2 regions of the Streptomyces sp. NPDC029138 genome follow, and region 1 is predicted to be linked to the other one. Evidence: riboswitches for the same ligand, from Rfam matches in the RefSeq annotation. Region 1 holds a riboswitch; the other holds the start of a gene.
The links. Region 1 has a riboswitch for glycine ahead of gcvP (aminomethyl-transferring glycine dehydrogenase). Riboswitches for the same ligand answer to the same signal wherever they lie in the genome.
Positions count from the first base shown of each region.

Region 2: another riboswitch for glycine. It lies ahead of gcvT (glycine cleavage system aminomethyltransferase GcvT); the one in region 1 lies ahead of gcvP (aminomethyl-transferring glycine dehydrogenase).

Region 1 covers NZ_JBVHWM010000010.1:8,182-18,831, forward strand. The annotation lists gene ACZ4WH_RS11855 (MerR family transcriptional regulator) at 107-790, shown strand; gene ACZ4WH_RS11860 (DNA polymerase IV) at 859-2,334, shown strand; gene ACZ4WH_RS11865 (PRC-barrel domain-containing protein) at 2,256-2,627, opposite strand; glycine riboswitch at 2,747-2,841, shown strand; gene gcvP (aminomethyl-transferring glycine dehydrogenase) at 3,017-5,902, shown strand; gene ACZ4WH_RS11875 (TOBE domain-containing protein) at 5,957-6,376, opposite strand; gene ACZ4WH_RS11880 (ABC transporter ATP-binding protein) at 6,405-7,676, opposite strand; gene modB (molybdate ABC transporter permease subunit) at 7,673-8,533, opposite strand; gene modA (molybdate ABC transporter substrate-binding protein) at 8,530-9,369, opposite strand; gene ACZ4WH_RS11895 (TOBE domain-containing protein) at 9,586-9,981, opposite strand; gene ACZ4WH_RS11900 (APC family permease) at 10,019-10,650, opposite strand, start outside.
Region 2 covers NZ_JBVHWM010000040.1:20,028-30,677, forward strand. The annotation lists gene glyA (serine hydroxymethyltransferase) at 1-1,228, opposite strand, end outside; gene gcvH (glycine cleavage system protein GcvH) at 1,243-1,620, opposite strand; gene gcvT (glycine cleavage system aminomethyltransferase GcvT) at 1,758-2,876, opposite strand; glycine riboswitch at 2,919-3,031, opposite strand; glycine riboswitch at 3,032-3,127, opposite strand; gene ACZ4WH_RS27175 (AAA family ATPase) at 3,307-3,975, shown strand; gene ACZ4WH_RS27180 (enhanced serine sensitivity protein SseB) at 4,042-4,833, shown strand; gene ACZ4WH_RS27185 (enhanced serine sensitivity protein SseB C-terminal domain-containing protein) at 5,028-5,813, shown strand; gene ACZ4WH_RS27190 (ABC transporter permease) at 6,164-7,162, shown strand; gene ACZ4WH_RS27195 (ABC transporter substrate-binding protein) at 7,219-8,970, shown strand; gene ACZ4WH_RS27200 (ABC transporter permease) at 9,043-10,050, shown strand; gene ACZ4WH_RS27205 (ABC transporter ATP-binding protein) at 10,047-10,650, shown strand, end outside.

The DNA of each region.
Region 1 (10,650 bases):
ACCACTCCTTGGGTGATTATCACTCGGCGTGCCGAGTGTGGCGATCGTTGACGCACCCCTGGTGACTGCCTACCGTCGAGAAGGCAGGTCAAGGACGGAGGTCGGCGTGAGAACCAGCGGCGACGGTACGGCTGGGGGTGCCCCCGGACGCGGTTTCGGGGAGAGCGGTCCGTACCCGCCCCCGAACTCGCGGCCGCGCTCAGGCGGGGGATATGCCCATCCCGGCAGCGCGGTGGAGCACGCTCCGCAGCTGCCGACGGCGGTGCCGAACGGCGGAGGGGTGGCGTCCATGACGTCCGAGCAGATCGGCTACCGCGGGCCCACGGCCTGCGCGGCTGCCGGCATCACGTACCGGCAGCTCGACTACTGGGCCCGTACGGGTCTGGTGGAGCCGAGCGTACGACCCGCTTACGGGTCGGGCACCCAGCGTCTGTACAGCTTCCGGGACGTCGTCGTCCTGAAGATCGTGAAGCGGTTCCTGGACACCGGGGTGTCCTTGCAGAACATCCGCACGGCCGTCCAGCACCTCAGAGAACGCGGTTTCCGCGATCTGGAGCGGATGACCCTGATGAGCGACGGCGCGACCGTGTACGAGTGCACGTCGCCGGACGAGGTCCACGCCCTGCTCCAGGGCGGTCAGGGTATCTTCGGGATCGCCGTCGGCGTGGTGTGGCGGGACGTGGAAAGCGCCCTCTCCCAGCTGCACGGCGAGCGCATCGACACCGGTGAGACCCTCGTCGGGCACAACCCCGCGGACGAGCTGGCGCGGCGCCGCAACCGGGCGGTCTGACCGCCGGACCTCGCGTAGGGCGCTCCGGCATCACCGCGTTGTCAGTGCCGTGGTGCAGCATCGGAGATGTGAGAAACGCGCCCACGATCCTGCATCTCGACATGGATGCCTTCTTCGCCTCGGTGGAGCAGGCATCCAAGCCGAGCCTGCGCGGGAAGGCGGTCGTCGTGGGCGGGCTCGGCCCACGCGGGGTGGTCGCCACCGCGTCGTACGAGGCACGGGTGTTCGGGGTCCACTCGGCGATGCCCATGGCGCAGGCACGCCGGCTGGCACCCAACGCCGCCTATCTGGTGCCGCGCTTCACCCTGTACCGGGCGGTCAGCGAACAGGTGATGGCGCTGCTGCGGGAGCTGTCACCGCTGGTGGAGCCGCTGAGCCTGGACGAGGCGTTCGTGGACCTGGAGGCCGGGGAAGCGGCCTGGGACGAGGAGTCGGCGCGGCGGGCCGGGGAGAAGCTGCGCGCGGACATCCTGGCGGTCACCGGGCTCACCGGGTCGGTGGGGCTCGCCGCCTCCAAGATGCTCGCGAAGATCGCCTCCGAGCAGGCCAAACCGGACGGCTTGGTGCTCATCGAGCCGGGCACCGAGCGGGCGCTGCTGGGACCGATGCCGGTGCGCACCCTGCCGGGGGTCGGGCCGGCCACAGGGGACCATCTGCGCCGGGCCGGGATCAGCACGGTCGAGGAACTGGCCGAGGCGGGTGAGGACGAACTCGTCCGGCTGCTGGGCAAGGCACACGGACACGCGCTGTACGCCATGGCCCTGGCCCGGGACGAGCGGCCCGTGGTCGCCGAGCGGGAGACCAAGTCGGTGTCGGTGGAGGACACGTACGACGTGGACATCCACGACCGGCTGCGGGTCGGCCTGGAGGTGCAGCGGCTGGCCGACCGGTGTGTGCGGCGGCTGCGCGAGGCCGGGCTGTCCGGGCGGACCATCGTGCTGAAGGTACGGCGGTACGACTTCTCCACCCTGACCCGGTCCGAGACGCTCAGAGGGCCCACGGACGACCCCGTGGTCATCCGTGAGGCGGCGGCGCGGCTGCTGGACTCCGTGGACACCACGGGAGGGGTGCGGCTGCTCGGGGTGGGGGTGTCCGGGCTCGCCGACTACACGCAGGAGGATCTGTTCGCGCAGGCGCTGCCGGTGCCTGCGGAGGAGGAGCCGGAGAAGGGGGCGGTGGAGGCTGCCGTGGAGCGGGCGGAGCCTGTCGAGCGGCAGTGGCGGGCCGGGCAGGATGTGCGGCACGCCGAGTACGGGCACGGATGGGTGCAGGGCAGTGGGCTGGGGCGGGTGACCGTGCGGTTCGAGACGCCGCAGTCCCCTCCGGGGCGGGTGCGGACGTTTTTCGTCGACGATCCTGCGCTGGAGGCCGCCGATCCGTTGCCGTTGGTTTCGGATGTCTCCCACCCGCACGGGGCTCCGCCCCGGACCCCGGAAGAGGCACGCGACCAGGGAGGAAGCCGCGATCAGGCCTCCTCCGACCCCGCCAGTTTGCCGAAGTCGTGGTCCGGGACGTTGGGGGGTGAGGCCACGTCCAGGCCGTAGTGGTGGTAGAGCTGGAGTTCCTGTTCTGGGGAGAGATGGCGGCCCACGCCGAAGTCGGGGGCGTCCTTGATCAGGGCGCGGTCGAAGGGGACGTGCAGGGTGCCTTCGACGAGTTCGCTGGGCTCCAGGGGCACGAAGGCGTCCCGGGAGAACAGGCCGGTGCGTATGGCCGCCCATTCGGGCACGCCGGTCGCGTCGTCCAGGTACACCTCGTCGATGGTGCCGATCTTGGTGCCGTTACGGTCGAACGCCTTGCGGCCGATCAGGTTGCGCGGATCGATGTCGGTCTGCACGGTCCCTCTCCCTCCACGTGGTCGCAACTCATCCGTAAGCACTACAAAAGAGCACATTCAAGGAGGCGGCCACTCGAAGGCCCTGGCGTTGACCTCGCTGGTACGCTGACAGCGGCTGCTGACCCCGTGCGGGAGAGTCCTCCGACCACCTCGGAGGCGCCGAAGGAGCAAATCCTCCCCGGAATCTCTCAGGCTCACGTACCGCACGGACGAGGTCACTCTGGAAAGCAGGGCGGATGTCGATCGGCTTCCGCCCTCACCGACGGTGAAAGCCGGTGCCCACGGGCGTCCGGTGAAGCTCTCAGGTCGAGATGACAGAGGGGGAGGCCGTCGGGGTACCCGCGCCGTGGTGCCCCTCGCAGGTCGCGTCAGACCAGGAGGCCTCCGCAATGACCGCCCATCGCATTCCGCTCTCCGAACTCGAAGCGGGCACCCCGTTCGAGCAGCGCCACATCGGGCCCGACCCGGAGGCGCGGGCCAAGATGCTCGCGCAGGTCGGATACGGCTCGCTGGACGAGCTGACCGCCGCCGCGGTCCCGGATGTGATCAAGAACGCCGACGCCCTGGACCTGCCGGGTGCCCGTACCGAGGCCGAGGTGCTCGCCGAGCTGCGCTCGCTCGCCGACCGCAACCAGGTCCTCGGCTCCATGATCGGCCTGGGCTACTACGGCACCTTCACGCCGCCCGTCATCCTGCGCAACGTCATGGAGAACCCGGCCTGGTACACGGCCTACACGCCGTACCAGCCGGAGATCTCCCAGGGCCGCCTGGAGGCCCTGCTGAACTTCCAGACGATGGTCGCCGACCTGACCGGCCTGCCCACCTCCGGCGCATCCCTGCTGGACGAGGGCACCGCCGCCGCCGAGGCGATGGCGCTGTCCCGGCGCATGGGCAAGAACAAGAAGGGTGTGTTCCTGGTCGACGCTGACGCGCTGCCGCAGACCATCGCCGTGATCGAGACCCGCGCCGAGCCGACCGGCGTCGAGGTCGTCGTCGCCGACCTCAGCGACGGCATCCCGGCGGAGATCGCCGAGCGCGAGATCAACGGCGTGCTGATCCAGTACCCGGGCGCCTCCGGTGCCGTACGGGACATCAAGCCCGTCATCGACCAGGCGCACCAGCTGGGCGCTCTCGTCACGGTCGCCGCCGACCTGCTCGCGCTGACCCTGCTGACCTCGCCGGGCGAGCTGGGGGCGGACATCGCCGTCGGTACGACCCAGCGCTTCGGTGTGCCGATGGGCTTCGGCGGGCCGCACGCCGGCTACATGGCCGTACACGAGAAGTTCGCGCGCAGCCTTCCCGGCCGGCTCGTCGGCGTCTCCGTCGACGCCGACGGCAACAAGGCCTACCGCCTCGCGCTCCAGACCCGTGAGCAGCACATCCGCCGGGAGAAGGCGACCAGCAACATCTGCACCGCGCAGGTGCTGCTCGCCGTGATGGCCGGCATGTACGCCGTCTACCACGGGCCGGAGGGCCTGAAGACCATCGCCCGGCGCACGCACCGGTACGCCACGCTCCTCGCCGAGGGGCTGAAGGCCGGCGGCGTGGAGATCGTCCACGGCGCGTACTTCGACACGCTCACCGCGCGGGTGCCCGGCAAGGCCGCCGCGATCGTCGCCGCCGCCCGGGAGAACGGGGTCAACCTGCGTCTCGTCGACGCCGACCACGTCTCGGCGGCCTGCGACGAGACCACCAACCGGGCCCAGCTGGCCGCCGTCTTCGCCGCCTTCGGCGTCGAGGGCGACATCGAGGCGCTGGACGAGAGCGCCGAGGACACCCTGCCCGAGGCGCTGCTGCGCACCGACGCGTACCTCACCCACCCGGTCTTCCACCAGCACCGCTCCGAGACGGCGATGCTGCGCTACCTGCGCAAGCTGGCCGACCGCGACTACGCGCTCGACCGCGGCATGATCCCGCTGGGCTCCTGCACCATGAAGCTCAACGCGACCACGGAGATGGAGCCGGTCACCTGGTCCGAGTTCGGGCAGATGCACCCGTTCGCGCCCGCCGAGCAGGCCCAGGGCTACCTCACGCTCATCCACGAGCTGGAGGACCGCCTCGCCGAGGTCACCGGCTACGACAAGGTCTCGCTCCAGCCGAACGCGGGCTCGCAGGGCGAGCTGGCGGGTCTCCTCGCCGTACGCGGCTACCACCGCGCCAACGGCGACGAGCAGCGGACCGTCTGCCTCATCCCGTCCTCCGCGCACGGCACCAACGCGGCCAGCGCCGTGATGGCCGGCATGAAGGTCGTCGTCGTGAAGACCGCCGAGGACGGCGAGATCGACGTCGAGGACCTGCGCGCCAAGATCGAGCAGTACCGCGACGAGCTGGCGGTGCTGATGATCACCTACCCGTCGACGCACGGTGTGTTCGAGGAGCACGTCGCCGACATCTGCGCCCAGGTCCACGAGGCGGGCGGCCAGGTGTACGTCGACGGCGCCAACCTCAACGCGCTCGTCGGCCTGGCCAAGCCGGGCCACTTCGGCGGTGACGTCTCCCACCTGAACCTGCACAAGACGTTCTGCATCCCGCACGGCGGCGGCGGTCCGGGCGTCGGCCCGGTCGCGGTCCGGTCGCACCTGGCGCCGTACCTGCCGAACCACCCGCTCCAGCCGGAGGCCGGCCCGGAGACGGGCGTGGGCCCGATCTCGGCCGCCCCGTGGGGCAGCGCGGGCATCCTGCCGATCTCGTGGGCGTACGTCCGTCTGATGGGCGGCGAGGGCCTCAAGCGCGCCACGCAGGTCGCGGTGCTCTCCGCGAACTACATCGCCAAGCGCCTGGAGCCGCACTACCCGGTGCTCTACACCGGCCCCGGCGGCCTGGTCGCGCACGAGTGCATCATCGACCTGCGCCCGCTGACCAAGGCGACCGGCGTGAGCGTGGACGACGTCGCCAAGCGGCTGATCGACTACGGTTTCCACGCGCCGACCATGTCCTTCCCGGTGGCCGGCACGCTGATGATCGAGCCGACCGAGTCCGAGGACATCACCGAGCTGGACCGTTTCTGCGATGCGATGATCGCCATCCGCGCGGAGATCGAGAAGGTCGGCTCCGGCGCGTGGCCCGCCGAGGACAACCCGCTGCGGAACGCCCCGCACACCGCCGCCGCGCTCGGCGGTGAGTGGACGCACGCCTACAGCCGCGCGGAGGCCGTCTTCCCGGCCGGTGTCTCGGCCGCCGACAAGTACTGGCCGCCGGTGCGCCGCATCGACCAGGCCTTCGGCGACCGGAACCTGGTGTGCTCCTGCCCGCCGCTGGACGCCTACGAGGACTGAGCGAGCCGCTGCCGAAGGCCCCACCCGGGTTCCGGGCGGGGCCTTCGGGCGTTCCTACGCCGTCGCCAGCGAGACCTCGGTCGCCTTGATCAGGGCGACGACGTCGGAGCCCACGAACAGGCCGAGGTCTCCGGCCGCGTCCTTCGTGATCGCGGCCGTGAGTTCACCGCCGTCCACGGAGATCCGGACTGTGGCCATGGCCTCGCCGAGCGTGAGACGGATGACCGTGCCGGGCAGCTGGTTGCGGATCGACAGACCCTCGATCCGGTTGGCGGCCAGGGAGACCTCCGTCGCCTTCACCAGGGCGCTCACCGGGGAGCCCGGAGCGAGGCCGAGGTGCTCGACGGCCTCCAGGGTGATGGCCGCGGTGAGGTCCTGGCCGCCGGTGAGCCGGACTTTGACGGTCGCCATGACTTCGCCCGGGTGCACCTCGGTGACGATGCCGGGCAGCTGGTTGCGGATGCTCAGGGTCATGGGCACCCACCGTAGAGCGCCGGTCCGCTCAGGCCGGGTATGCGTGGGTCTGCGTCGCCTTGACCGTCGCCCAGACCGGTGCACCCGGGTGCAGGTCCAGCTCGGCCGCGGCGACCGTCGTCAGGTCCGCCGCGAGCGGCAGCTCGCCGGTGAGGTCGGCGCGGATCTGGTCGCCGTGCGTCTCCAGGCCGGCGACCTCGCAGTGCCACAGGTTGCGGGCGCTGGCACCGGAGGGCCGGTCCCGGAACAGGGTCACGGCGGACGGCGGGAACGCCACGAAGACCGGGCCCGACAGCTCCTCCGTGGTCGTGATCGCGGGCCCCGCGTCGAGCCGTACCGTGTGCCCCTCGGCCTGTCCGCGGTAGAGGTTGAGGCCGACGAGCTGGGCGATGTAGTCCGTGCGCGGGTGCCGGGCGATGTCGGCGGGGGTGCCCTCCTGGACGACCCGGCCGTGCTCCACGACCACCAGCCGGTCAGCGAGCACCATGGCGTCCAGCGGGTCGTGGGTGACCAGCACGGAGACCGCCTCGAACTCGGCCAGGTGACGGCGTAGCTGTGCGCGGACCTCCAGGCGGGTACGGGCGTCCAGGGCCGCCAACGGCTCGTCCAGGAGCAGCAGCCGGGGGCGGGTGGCCAGGGCGCGGGCGAGGGCCACGCGCTGGGCCTGGCCGCCGGACAGACTCCGCGGCCTGGCGCCCGCGTGGGCCGCCAGGCCCATCCGCTCCAGCCAGGTCGCCGCCTGGGCGCGGGCCTCCGCCTTGCGCACGCCCTGGCAGCGGGGGCCGAAGGCGACGTTGTCCAGGGCGGACAGATGGGGGAAGAGGAGGTAGTCCTGGAAGACGACACCGACCGGGCGGGCCTCGGGGGGTGTGTGGGCCAGGGGGGTGCCGTCCAGGTGGAGATGACCGTCGGTGAGGGGGGTGAGGCCGGCCAGGGCGCGCAGGGCGGTGGTCTTGCCGGCGCCGTTGGGGCCCAGTAGGGCGAGGACGTCTCCGGGGGTGGCTTTCAGGGTTACGTCCAGGCGGAAGGTGCCACGGTCCACTACGAGGTGGGCGTCGAGGCCGGTGGTCTGGTGTGGGTGTGGGTGCCGCTGCGGGCGCTGGTGCTGTTGCGGGTTCGGGTGCCGGTGTGTGGTGGGTGGCCGGCCTGCGGCCGGCTTTGGGTTCCCACCGGCACCACCCGTGACGGTTTCGTCGTCGGGTGCGGGTGGCCCCTGTGGGGCGGAAGCGCCGTCGGCGGCCGCGGACGGGTTCCGGGAAGGATCGGTGCCGTCGGAGGCTGTGGGGTGGGGAGTCGTCATGAGGGTGTCATCCAGCGGTCCCTGAGGCCCGCCAGTACCGCGATCGACACGGTCAGCAGGACCAGGCTGAGGGAGATGGCGGCCTCGGGGTCGTTCTGCAAGGCCAGGTAGACCGCGAGGGGCATGGTCTGGGTGCGGCCGGGGAAGTTGCCCGCGAACGTGATCGTCGCCCCGAACTCGCCGAGCGCCCGGGCCCAGGCCAGCACCGCGCCGGCCGCGATGCCGGGCGCGATCAGCGGCAGTGTGACCCGGCGGAACGCGGTGAAGCGGGAGGCGCCGAGCGTGGTCGCCGCCTCCTCGTAGCGCGGGTCGGCGGCGCGCAGCGTGCCCTCCACGCTGATCACCAGGAAGGGCATAGCGACGAACGCCTCCGCGATCACGACCCCGGTGGTGGTGAACGGCAGGGTGATGCCGAACCACGCGTCGAGCCACCTCCCGATGACGCCGTTGCGGCCCAGGGCGAGCAGGAGGGCCACACCGCCGACCACCGGCGGCAGCACCAGTGGGAGGGTCACCAGGGCCCGTACGAGACCCCGGCCGGGGAACTCCGTACGGGCCAGCAGCCAGGCCAGCGGCACACCGAGGACGAGGCTGACGGCGGTCGCCGCGGTGGCGCTGACCAGGGACAGCTGGAGTGCCTGCCACACCTCGGCGCTGGTCAGCTGATCCGGTAGGCCGCGCCAGGGCGCGCGGACGAGCAGCGCGAGCAGCGGCAGGAGCAGGAAGGCCAGGGCCAGCACGCCCGGCAGTAGCAGCGGCAACGGCACACCGCGTCGGCCCCCGGTGCCGACGCGGCGGCGCCGGGGCCGGCCCGTGCGGGGGCCGGTCGTGGCACCGGGCCTGTCGAGGGAGGTCACGGCTTGAGGAACCCGGCCTCGGTCAGCACCTTCTGGCCCTCGGCGGAGCGCACGAGGGCGATGAACGCCTTGGCGGCCTCGGCGTTCGGCGCGTTCTTCAGCAGCGCGATCGGGTAGTCGTTGACGGCACCGGCCGATTCGGGGAACTCCACGCCCTCCACCTTGTCACCGGCGGCCTTCACATCGGTCTTGTACACCACCGCCGCGTCGGCCTCCTTCAGCTCCACCTTGGTCAGGGCGCCCTTGACGTCCTGCTCGTAGGAGACCGGCGTGAGCTTCAGCTTGCTCGCGTCCAGGGCCTTCTGGGCGGCGGCGCCGCACGGCACGGTCTTGTCGCACAGGACGACCTTCAGACCGGACCGGGTGAGGTCCTTCAGGGAGGACACCTTGTGCGGGTTGCCCGGTACGGTGGCGATCTCCAGCTGGTTGCGGACGAAGGTGACCGGGGTGCCGGCCGTGTCCTGCTTGTCCGTGACGACGGCCATCGTCTTGGGGCTGGCCGCGGCGAACACGTCCACGGGGGCGCCGCTGGTGATGTTCGCGGCGAGGGTGTCGCTGCCGCCGAAGTTGAAGCTGACCTTCGTGCCCTGATGCTGCTTCTCGAACTCCTTGCCCAGGGCCGTGAAGCTCTCCTTCAGCGAGGCCGCCGCGAACACGGTGACCGTGCCGGAGAGCTTCGGGGACGCCGACGCGCCGGCCGCGTCGGAGGAGTCGGACGAGTTGGACGAGTCGGTGGAGTCCGACGAGGAGGAGCAGGCGCTGAGGGCCATCACGACGGCGGCTCCCGCACCGGCCAGTTGGAGCATCCGCCGGGTCCGGCGCACGGAACGGGTCATCACGGATCTACTCCTCGGTTCTGTCGAACGACTGTCGCGCCCGGGCACGGCCGAGTGGTGGCCGTGCCGCGATGATACTGCCGCATCTGCCAGGCGGAAGTCTGCTGTGGCATCGCATGAGCTGCGAAGCATCGACTTCCAGCTTGCATGTGCGTTTGTACGGCGCTCGTCGACTCCGAGGTCTGACGTCCGGGTGTGCCGGGTGGGCGTGCCGGGTCAGGTCCGGTCGATGTGCACGTTGGTGGACTTCACGCGCGCGGTGGCCTCCATGCCGACCTCCAGGCCCAGTTCCTCGACCGCCTCCCGGGTCAGCAGCGAGACGAGCCGGTGCGGGCCCGCCTGGATCTCCACCTGGGCGGCGACATCGCCGAGTTTGATCGCGGTGACGATGCCGGGGAAGGCGTTGCGGGCCGAGGTGTACGAGGCGTCCTCCTCGGCGCCGCCCGCCTTGGCGAGTTCCACGGAGAACGCGGCGAGGTCTCTGCCGTCGATCAGGCGCCGGCCGGACTCGTCGCGGTGCGTGGCCACCCGGCCGGCGTCGGCCCAGCGGCGGGCGGTGTCCGGGCTGACGCCGAGCAGCCGCGCGGCCTGGCCGATCGTGTAGGACTGCATGCCGGTCACGATACTGATGATCGACTACGACGGCAGTTCAGCCCGTGTGCACCCGCGGTCGGCGTTCCCGGTCCGGTTCCGCCTCGCGCAGTACCTCACGGGTGACCGGGGCGACCTCGCCCTGGCCGAAGAGGAAGAAGCGGAGGAAGTTGGCGAACGGATTGCCCTCGGTCCACTCGAAGTAGATGTGCGGGGTGCAGCCCGTGACGTCACGGATGTGCAGCAGCAGCGCGGCGAGGGCGTTCGGGATGGAGGCGGACTCCAGCGTCAGCACCCGGTAGCGGCCGTGCAGCACCTCGCCGCGCACGGTCAGGCTCGCCTCGAACTCGGACGGGTCGGTGACCGTGACCTCGACGAAGGCGAAGTCCTCCTGCTCGGGCATGTCGTTGTCGGCGCGGATCTGCTCGATCTTGTCGCGGTACTCGGCCTTGTCCCGGCGGTCCGGCTCGTTGGCGATGAACCGCATCTTGCGGCTGGCCATGTCCCGTATGAATCGTTCCGCCATCGGATCGAGCGACACGCTCGTCACGCGCAGTTCGAAGGCGCGGGCCAGCCGGGACAGCAGGGAGACCAGCACGATGCCCGCGATGAAACAGGCACCGATCTTCACACCGTCCGGGCGCTCGATGACGTTCACGACGGTCGTGTAGAGGAACACCACCGAGATCA
Region 2 (10,650 bases), on a different contig from region 1:
CGAGCGCCTTCACGCGCGCCTTCAGGGCCTCGGCGTCGTAGGACGGCTTCAGCGCCTCGGCGATCACGTCCGCGACCTCGGCGAAGTCCTCGGCCGTGAAGCCTCGGGTCGCCAGGGCCGGCGTACCGATACGCAGGCCCGAGGTGACCATCGGCGGCCGCGGGTCGTTCGGGACGGCGTTGCGGTTGACCGTGATGCCGACCTCGTGGAGCCGGTCCTCGGCCTGCTGCCCGTCCAGCTCGGACGCGCGCAGGTCCACCAGGATCAGGTGCACGTCCGTGCCGCCGGACAGCACGTTCACGCCGGCCTCGCGGGCGTCCGGGGCCGTCAGGCGCTCGGCGAGGATGCGGGCACCCTCCACCGTACGCCGCTGGCGCTCCTTGAAGTCCTCCGAGGCCGCGACCTTGAAGGACACCGCCTTGGCCGCGATCACGTGCTCCAGGGGACCGCCCTGGAAGCCCGGGAAGACGGAGGAGTTCAGCTTCTTCGCGAAGTCCTTCCTGGCGAGGATGATGCCGCCGCGGGGGCCGCCCAGCGTCTTGTGGGTGGTGGAGGTGACCACGTCGGCGTACGGCACCGGGTTCTCGTGCAGACCGGCCGCGACCAGGCCCGCGAAGTGCGCCATGTCGACCCACAGGTAGGCACCGGCCTCGTCGGCGATCCGGCGGAACTCGGCGAAGTCCAGCTGCCGCGGGTACGCCGACCAGCCCGCGATGATCACCTTGGGGCGGTGCTCCTTGGCGAGCCGCTCGACCTCGGCCATGTCGACCAGGCCGGTCTCGGCGTCCACGTGGTAGGCGACCACGTCGAACTGCTTGCCGGAGAAGTTCAGCCGCATCCCGTGGGTGAGGTGGCCGCCGTGCGCCAGGTCCAGGCCGAGGATGGTGTCCCCGGGCTGGGCCAGCGCGAACAGGGCCGCCTGGTTCGCGGAGGCGCCGGAGTGGGGCTGCACGTTGGCGTACTCGGCGCCGAACAGCTCCTTGACCCGGTCGATGGCGATCTGCTCGGCGACGTCGACGTGCTCGCAGCCGCCGTAGTACCGGCGACCCGGGTAGCCCTCGGCGTACTTGTTGGTCAGGACCGAGCCCTGGGCCTCCATCACCGCGAGCGGCGCGAAGTTCTCGGAGGCGATCATCTCCAGGGTCGACTGCTGGCGGCTCAGCTCGGCGTCGACCGCGGCGGCGATCTCCGGGTCCAGCTCGTGCAGGGGCGTGTTCAGGACAGTCATACGGCTACGACTCCTCAGCCGGCGGAAAAAGCGGTGTACTCGTCGGCGGAGAGCAGGTCGGCCGGCTCCTCCGCGACGCGTACCTTGAACAGCCAGCCACCCTCGAAGGGGGCGGAGTTCACCAGCGACGGGTCGTTGACGACGTCCTCGTTGACCTCGGTGACCTCACCGGTGACCGGCGAGTACAGGTCGGACACCGACTTCGTCGACTCCAGCTCGCCGCAGGTCTCGCCCGCGGACACCGTGGAGCCGACCTCGGGGAGCTGAACGAACACGACGTCACCGAGCGCGTTGGCCGCGTGCTCCGTGATGCCGACCGTCGCGACGCCGTCCTCGGCGGCCGACAGCCACTCGTGCTCCTTGCTGTAGCGCAGCTGCTGGGGGTTGCTCATGGCCTGAATTCTCCTGTACACGCGGGAGTGCTGATGACGGGGGGACTAGGGAAACCGCTGGTGAGCGGGCGAATGTGCGCAGGGTCACGCCCCGGCCACGGACCGGGGGCCCAGGGAGGCGCGACCGCGCCCAGTGTCTACTTCTGGCGCTTGTAGAACGGCAGCGCCACGACCTCGTACGGCTCGTGGGTGCCCCGGATGTCCACGCCGACGCCCTCGGTGCCCGGCGCCGCGTGCGCCGCGTCGACGTAGGCCATGGCGATCGGCTTGCCCAGGGTGGGGGAGGGGGCACCGGAGGTGACCTCGCCGATCACCTCGCCGCCGGCGACGACGGCGTACCCTGCGCGCGGCACCCGGCGGCCCTCGGCGACCAGGCCGACCAGGACCCGCGGCGGGTTCTGCTGGGCCCGGGCGGCGGCGTCGGCGAGCGCCTCGCGCCCGACGAAGTCGCCCTCCTTCTCGAACTTGACCACGCGGCCGAGCCCGGCGTCGAACGGGGTGAGGGACGTCGTCAGCTCGTGCCCGTACAGCGGCATGCCCGCCTCCAGGCGCAGCGTGTCCCGGCAGGACAGCCCGCACGGGACCAGCCCGGCGCCCTCACCCGCCTTGGTCAGCGCCTGCCACAGCTCGACGGCGTGCTCCGGCTTCACGAACAGCTCGAAGCCGTCCTCGCCGGTGTAGCCCGTGCGGGCGATCAGCGCCGGGACGCCGGCGACCGTGCCGGGCAGGCCGGCGTAGTACTTCAGGCCGTCGAGGTCGGCGTCGGTGAGGGACTTCAGGATGCCGGGGGACTCCGGGCCCTGCACGGCGATGAGCGCGTACGCGTCCCGGTCGTCGCGGACCTCGGCGTCGAAGCCGGCGGCGCGCTCGGTCAGCGCGTCCAGCACCACCTGGGCGTTGGAGGCGTTGGCCACGACCATGTACTCGGTCTCGGCCAGCCGGTAGACGATCAGGTCGTCCAGGATGCCGCCGTCGGCCTGGCAGATCATCGTGTAGCGGGCGCGGCCGACACCGACGGAGGCGATGTTGCCGACCAGGGCGTGGTTCAGGAACGCGGCGGCCTCGGCGCCGGTGACGGTGATCTCGCCCATGTGGGACAGGTCGAAGAGACCGGCCCTGGTCCGCACGGCGAGGTGCTCGTCGCGCTCGGAGCCGTAGCGCAGGGGCATGTCCCAGCCGGCGAAGTCGGTCATCGTCGCACCGAGCGCGCGATGCACGGCATCGAGCGCGGTGTGACGGAGTTCAGTGCTGCTCATCGGACGGTCGTCTCCCAGGGCGAGCGGACAGGCGAGGAACGTTCCTCCCCATCTGTCATCGGAACCTGAGAGGTTCGCCACGACCGCCACAGGGACGATCACGGCTTGCACCTTGGGTGGAGCCACTGACACAGCGGCCCGCTTTTCAGATGTGCCTCGCCCGCGCGGTAACGGGGCCTGAGAGATTCAAGGGAGGGACTTGCTCCTTCGGCGTCCCAGCCCGGGGCTGGGAACTCTCCCGCGCGGATTCAAGCGGCCGGTATGCAGTTGGCGGGCACATCATTGCACGCCGCACCCCGGCCATCCAGAGCGTGCTGCTTGTGACCGAGCTGTGGCAGAACGCACACGAACCACCTACCGTTGCCCATTACCTTCTCTTTACATACAACGGGCATGGGGATGACCGAGCCCACTGGGGAGGACGATCACGGTGAACAGGACATCGGCCTACGCCACCGACGCCGGCATCGCGGTGCCCGGACAGCCCTCCGCCCTGGCCCGCGAGCGCCGCGCGGACCGCCCCGTCCAGGTCGTCCGCGACCTGCGCGACCGCGCGGGCCGCAGCCCGCACGCCCTGCTCTTCGGCCCCCGCGACCTGGTGGTGATCACCGGTCTGCCCGGCAGCGGCAAGTCCACGCTGATGCACCGCGCGGTCACCGGCCACCGCGTCGACTCCCAGGACACCCGCGACCGCTGGGACGCCCGCGTCCCCCGCTTCGTCCCCTACGCGCTCTACCGCCCCCTGGTCCGCCTCGCCCACTACGCCGGGCTGCGCCGGGCCCTGCGCACCGGCGAGGGCGTCGTCGTGCACGACTGCGGCACCCAGGCCTGGGTGCGCGCCTGGCTGGCCCGCGAGGCCCGGCGCCGCGGCGCCACCCTGCACCTGCTCCTCCTCGACGTCAGCCCCGAGACGGCCCGGGCGGGCCAGCGCGAGCGCGGCCGGGGCGTCTCCCGCTACGCCTTCCGCCGCCACCGCCGCGCGACCGCCCGGCTGCTGCGCGCGGCGGAGAAGGGGGAGCTGCCCGCAGGCTGCGGCGCGGCCGTGCTGCTGGACCGGGACGCGGCGGACGTCCTGAGCCGGGTCGGCTTCACGCGGTGAGGCACTGTCACAGCCACCCGCTAGCCTTCTTGCTCACAGCAGTGGTTCCCAGCAGGCGGTAGGCAGATGGACTTCCCGGCGGACATTCACGCGGACTTCCCGGCACAGGCGCACCCCCACCCGCACGGCGGTTGGCCCGGCAACGAGCTGGAGGAGGTGCTGTCGGCCTCCCTCGGCATCCCCTCGGCGGGCGGCCGGATCATCGAGGTCCTCGGGCGGAGTTTCCTGTGGATACCGCTGCCCAACGGCGGGGGCCCGCACAGCGGCCCGCTGGACCTGCCGACGATGGACATCGACGGCCAGGTGTACGTCCCGGTGTTCAGCTCCGAGGAACAGCTGCGCCTGGTGGCCGGTTCCCATATGTCGTACACCATCGCCCCCGCCGTGGAGTTCGCGCGCGGCCTGCCGCCGCAGGCGGGCATCGCGGTGAACCCGGGCGGGGTGGTCGGCATCCCGCTGCCGCCCGACGCCGTGGCCGAACTGTGCCGCGCCGGCCGCACCCCGCTCGACGGCCCCAACACCGGCGGCCGGGTGCGTCTCTTCGAACCCGACTGGCAGGACGACCCGGTCGACTTCCTCTCCGCCGCCGCCGCGGAGTTCGCCGGGACCGGCGTGGTCCTCACCGCCCGCCGCTGCCTGGCCGCCATCGAGACGGCCGACCCGGTGATGTTCGTGGGCGTGGAACTCTCCCAGCGGGAGGGCGACCTGCGAAGCCTCCCCCTGGACGCCCTCGGCAGAGCCCTCGGCAAAGTCCCGGTCAAGTGGCCGGTCAACCTGGTGCTCATGGACGTGACCGACGACCCGGTCTCCGACTGGCTGAAGACGAACGTCCGGCCCTTCTACCAGTACGGCCACTGAACGCACCGAAGGGCCCGGGGCTGCATCCGATATGCGGCTCCGCCGCGGGGCGCGACCAGCCACGGACGACCCGCACCCGCGCACGAACCCGAAGCCCCGAGCTGCCAGGCGCTTAAGCTGTCTCCAAACGAGGGGCAAACGAAGAAGGGCCGGTACGACAGGTGAGCGCGAGCCACAGCGGCAGCGTCGAGCACATGCTGCGCCAGGTCACCCCCGGACGCTACGACGCCTACGAGGCCCTGCTCCGCGCCCTCGCCACCCCCTCCTCCGGCCAGATCTGGATGCTCCTGTGGCACGGCCAGGCCGGCTCCCCGGACGCCCAGTACGGGGACATGGAGGTGGACGGCTTCCACTACGCCCCCTGCGTCACCTCCGCCCAGGAGCTGTCCGCCAGCGGCTGGAACCGTTCGTACGAAGTGGTCGACGGCCTCGACGTGGCCCGCACCCTCTATCCCGACCACTACGGCCTCTGGCTCAATCCGCACGCCCCGGGCGGCGGCGTCGGCATCCCCTGGCTGGATCTGCGCCGCATCGCCACCGGCCTGGACCGCCAGCCCGCCGGCCCGCTCCGGCTCTCCGAGCCCGGCATCGAGATCCCGCAGTTCTACGCCCTGCTCGCGCAGAACGCGCACCGCACCCCCGCGCTCCGCTCGCTGCGCCGAGCCTGGGTGCAGCCCGCGCTCGGGGCGCCGTATCTCGCCATCGGCCTGGACGTGTACGAGACCTCGCCCGCCGCGGTCGACTCGGTGCGCGCGATGATGCAGCAGTCCATCGGCGCGGTCCCGGAGGGGCTGCCGGTGTCGACGGTCGCCATGACCGACGACCACGACCCGGTGGTGATGTGGATGCGGGCCAACGCGCGCCCGTTCTACGACCGCGAGGCGCACGCCCCCGCGCCGCAGCCGCAGCTTCAGGTCCCGGCCCCGCCGCAGGCCCCGGCCGGCGGGTACGGCTACCCACCGGTGCACGGCGGTTACTGACAACCAAGCGGAACCACATGGCTTCTGAGTGCGGGTCGCATAATTTACACGGACGACACACTTCTGCGCGCGTAGACATCCGCCGTTCGTCCCGAACCGCGGAGATTAACCGTTCTGCCCCAACTGGCCCCCGTCCGATGTCCGTTACCCAGTGATCGGATAACGGAATCCTCCGAACTGCATCACGGTTGCGCATACTTTCGCCGTCAGCTCTGGCGGGTGATCGCAAAGACGCTGAAGACTCCCGACTCAGACATGAGGTCGAGACCTCATGCTCGATGGCAAGTCGACAAAGCCGCAATCCGCGGCAGGCGCAGGCCGGTCACCACCGGCGAGAGGGGTCGCTCACCGTGACCGCACCGATCGAGACCACCGGGGCGGCAGCCGAGGCACAGCCGGAGGCTGTGCTGGAGGGTGCCGGTAAGGGGCAGATCGAGGGTCGTTCCCTGGGCCAGATCGCCTGGTCCCGGTTCAAGAAGGACAAGGTCGCCGTCGCGGGCGGTGTCATCGTCGTCCTGCTGATCCTCGTCGCGATCCTCTCGCGCCCCATCCAGGCCGCGTTCGGGCTCGACCCCAACGCCTTCAACCAGGACCTGATCAGTCCGGACACCTCGCTGCCGAAGGGCAGTTTCGGCGGCATGAGCGCGGATCACCCGCTCGGTGTGGACCCGAAGTTCGGCCGGGACATCGCCACCCGCATCCTGGAGGGTTCCTGGGTGTCGCTGGTAGTCGCCTTCGGCGCCACCATCCTGTCCAACGTGATCGGCGCCATCATGGGCGTCATCGCGGGCTACTACGGCGGACGGGTGGACTCGATCATCAGCCGGCTGATGGACACGTTCCTCGCCTTCCCCCTCCTGCTGTTTGCCATCTCCATCTCCGCCACCCTCCAGGGCGGCGCGTTCGGCCTGGACGGACTGCCGCTCCACCTGAGCGTGCTGATCTTCGTCATCGGCTTCTTCAACTGGCCCTACCTGGGCCGGATCGTCCGAGGCCAGACCCTCGCCCTGCGCGAGCGCGAGTTCGTGGACGCCTCCCGGGGCATGGGCGCCAAGGCGCCGTACATCCTGTTCCGGGAGCTGATGCCCAACCTGGTCGGCCCGATCATCGTCTACTCGACGCTGCTCATCCCGACCAACATCCTCTTCGAGGCGTCCCTGAGCTTCCTCGGCGTCGGCATCCAGCCCCCGCAGGCGTCCTGGGGTGGCATGCTCCGTGAGGCGGTCAACTTCTACCAGGTCGACCCGATGTTCATGATCGTCCCTGGTCTCGCCATCTTCGTGACCGTCCTGGCGTTCAACCTGCTGGGTGACGGTCTCCGCGACGCTCTCGACCCGCGCAGCCGCTGACGCCTGCCGCGGAGAGCCCGAAAATTTTCCGATCAATGGAGGGGAAAGCGCCCATCATGCGAAGGTCAGCGCTGGCCGCGATCGCGGCCATCGGCTCCGCCAGCCTGCTTCTTGCAGGTTGCAGCAAGGCCGATGACAACAAGAACGAGAACGGCACCAAGTCGGCCGGGGCCAACGCCGCGACCAAGGGCGTCGTCAACGTGTCCGACAAGAAGGGCGGGACGCTCACCTACGAGCTGTCCGATGTCCCGGACTCGTTCGACCCGGGCAACACGTACTACGCGTACATGTACAACCTCAGCCGGCTGTGGGCCCGCCCGCTGATGACCTTCAAGCCCGGTCCCGGCGAAGAGGGCAACGCCCTGGCCCCGGACCTCGCCGCGAGCAAGGGCGTCCCGAGCGACGGCGGCAAGACCTGGACGTACAAGCTGCGTTCGGGCCTGAAGTACGAGGACGGCTCGCCGATCACCTCGAAGGACGTCAAGTACGCCGTCGAGCGCTCGAACTTCGCGCGTGACGTGCTCTCCCTCGGCCCGAACTACTTCCAGCAGTTCCTGGCCGGCGGCGACAAGTACAAGGGCCCGTACAAGGACAAGAGCGACAAGGGCCTGTCCTCCATCGAGACGCCGGACGACACCACGATCGTCTTCCACCTGAAGCAGGCCTTCCAGGAGTTCGACTACCTGGTCGCCGCCCCGCAGACGGCCCCGGTGCCCAAGGCGAAGGACACGGGCGTCGACTACGTCAAGCACATCGTCTCCTCGGGCTCGTACAAGTTCCAGAGCTACGCGGAGGGTCAGCAGGCCGTCCTCGTCCGCAACGAGAACTGGGACGCGAAGACGGACCCGCTGCGCAAGCAGCTGCCGGACAAGATCGTCGTCAAGCTGAAGGTCAACCCGGAGACGATCGACAAGGACGTCCTCGCGGGCAACGCGATCGACCTCGGCGGCACGGGTGTCCAGGCCGCGACGCAGGCCCAGGTCATCACCGACCCGTCGAAGAAGGCCAACACGGACAACACCTACGGTGGCCGTCTGGTCTACATGGCGATCAACACCAAGGTCGCGCCGTTCGACAAGGTCGAGTGCCGCAAGGCCGTCCAGTACGCCATCGACAAGGTCTCGGTGCAGACCGCCGAGGGCGGCCCGATCCGTGGTGAGATCGCCTCCACGGTCCTCCCGCCGGACATCCCGGGCTACGCCAAGTCCGACGTCTACAACACCAAGGACAACAAGGGTGACGTCGCCAAGGCCAAGGAGCAGCTGAAGGCCTGCGGCAAGTCCTCGATCTCGACGAACATCTCCGCCCGTTCGGACCGTCCGCAGGAGATCGACGCCGCCACGGCGATCATCAACTCGCTCAAGAAGGTCGGCATCAACGCCACCCTCAAGCAGTACCCGTCCGGTAAGTACTTCACCGACTACGCGGGCGTGCCGAAGTTCACCAAGAAGCAGAACATCGGCCTGGAGATGATGCAGTGGGGCGCCGACTGGCCCTCCGGCTACGGCTTCCTCCAGCAGATCCTGAACGGCAAGGCGATCAGCCAGTCCGGTAACACCAACCTGTCGCAGTACGACAACAAGGACGTCAACGCCCTGCTGTCCAAGGCGATCGGCACTCAGGACGACAACGAGCGCAACAGCCTCTACACGCAGATCGACAAGAAGGCCATGGACGACGCTGTCCTCGTCCCGCTGACCTACTTCAAGGTCCTGCTGGCCCGCCCGCAGAACTACACCAACCTGGTTTCCACGGCGGCCTTCAGCGGTCAGTACGACTACCTCAACATCGGCGTCGCGTCGAAGTAGCAGCCCCGGAAGGCAGGTGAAGGCATTGGTGCCCGCGGGCTTCGCGGCCCGCGGGCACCAGCGCCGGTCCCCGTGATCTCGTACATCCTCCGCCGGACGTTCGCGGCAGTGATCCTGCTGCTGGTCGTCTCCGCGGTAACCTTTGCCATCTTCTTCCTGCTGCCACGGCTCGCCGGCCAGACAGCGGATCAGCTGGCGCAGCAGTACATCGGCAAGAGCCCGTCGAAGGCGGACATCGCCGCGGTCAAGCACAACCTCGGTCTGGACCAGCCCGTCTACGTCCAGTACTGGCACTTCATCAAGGGGATCGTGGCCGGCGCCGACTACAACCTCGGGCCCACCACGGTGCACTGCGACGTGCCCTGCTTCGGCTACTCCTTCAAGGACCACGTCGCGGTCTGGCCGCAGCTCACCCAGCGCATTCCGATCACCCTCTCGCTGGCCGCGGGCGCCGCCGTGCTGTGGCTCGTCTCGGGTGTGGTCATCGGTGTCATCTCCGCGCTGAAGCCACGCTCGGTCTTCGACCGCACCTTCATGGGCATCGCACTCGCCGGTGTCTCGCTGCCCATGTTCTTCACGGGGAACCTGGCGATCCTGCTCTTCGTCTTCAACTGGCCGATTTTCGGACGCGACTACGTCCCGTTCACCGAGAACCCCGAGCAGTGGGCAAACACCCTCTTCCCCGCCTGGTGTTCGCTGGCGCTGCTGTACTCCGCCATCTACGCGCGGCTCACCCGCTCGGGCATGCTGGAGACGATGAACGAGGACTACATCCGCACGGCCCGCGCCAAGGGCCTGCGCGAGCGCAACGTCGTTGTCCGGCACGGTCTGCGCGCGGCCCTCACCCCGATCATCACCGTGTTCGGCATGGACCTCGGTCTGCTGCTCGGCGGCGCCGTGATCACCGAGAGCGTCTTCTCGCTGGGCGGCGTCGGTCAGTACGCGGTCCAGGGCATCACCGACAACGACCTGCCCAAGATCCTCGGCGTGACCCTGCTCGCCGCCTTCTTCGTCGTGATCGCAAATCTCCTGGTGGACGTGCTCTACGCCGCCGCCGACCCGCGGGTGAGGCTCTCGTGACCGAACTCTCCAAGACCGACGCGGCCGTGGGCGAGCCCACCCCCGCCAAGGCGCCCGAAGCCTTCCTGGAGGTCCGCGACCTCAAGGTGCACTTCCCCACCGACGACGGCGTGGTCAAGTCCGTCGACGGGCTGAGCTTCTCGCTGGAGAAGGGCAGGACCCTCGCCATCGTGGGTGAGTCCGGCTCCGGCAAGTCGGTGACCTCGCAGGCCATCATGGGCCTGCACCGGCTCGGCACCCGCGGCAAGAACGTGCGGATGTCGGGCGAGATCTGGCTGGACGGCAAGGAACTGGTCTCCGCCGCCCCGGACGAGGTGCGCAAGCTCCGCGGCCGTGAGATGGCGATGATCTTCCAGGACCCGCTGTCCGCGATGCACCCCTACTACAAGGTCGGCGACCAGATCGTCGAGGCCTACCGGGTGCACCACAACGTCAGCAAGAAGGTCGCCCGCGCCCGGGCCATCGAGATGCTCGACCGCGTCGGCATCCCCGAGCCCGCCAAGCGCGTCGACGGCTACCCGCACGAGTTCTCCGGCGGTATGCGCCAGCGCGCCATGATCGCCATGGCGCTGGTGAACAACCCCGAGCTGCTCATCGCGG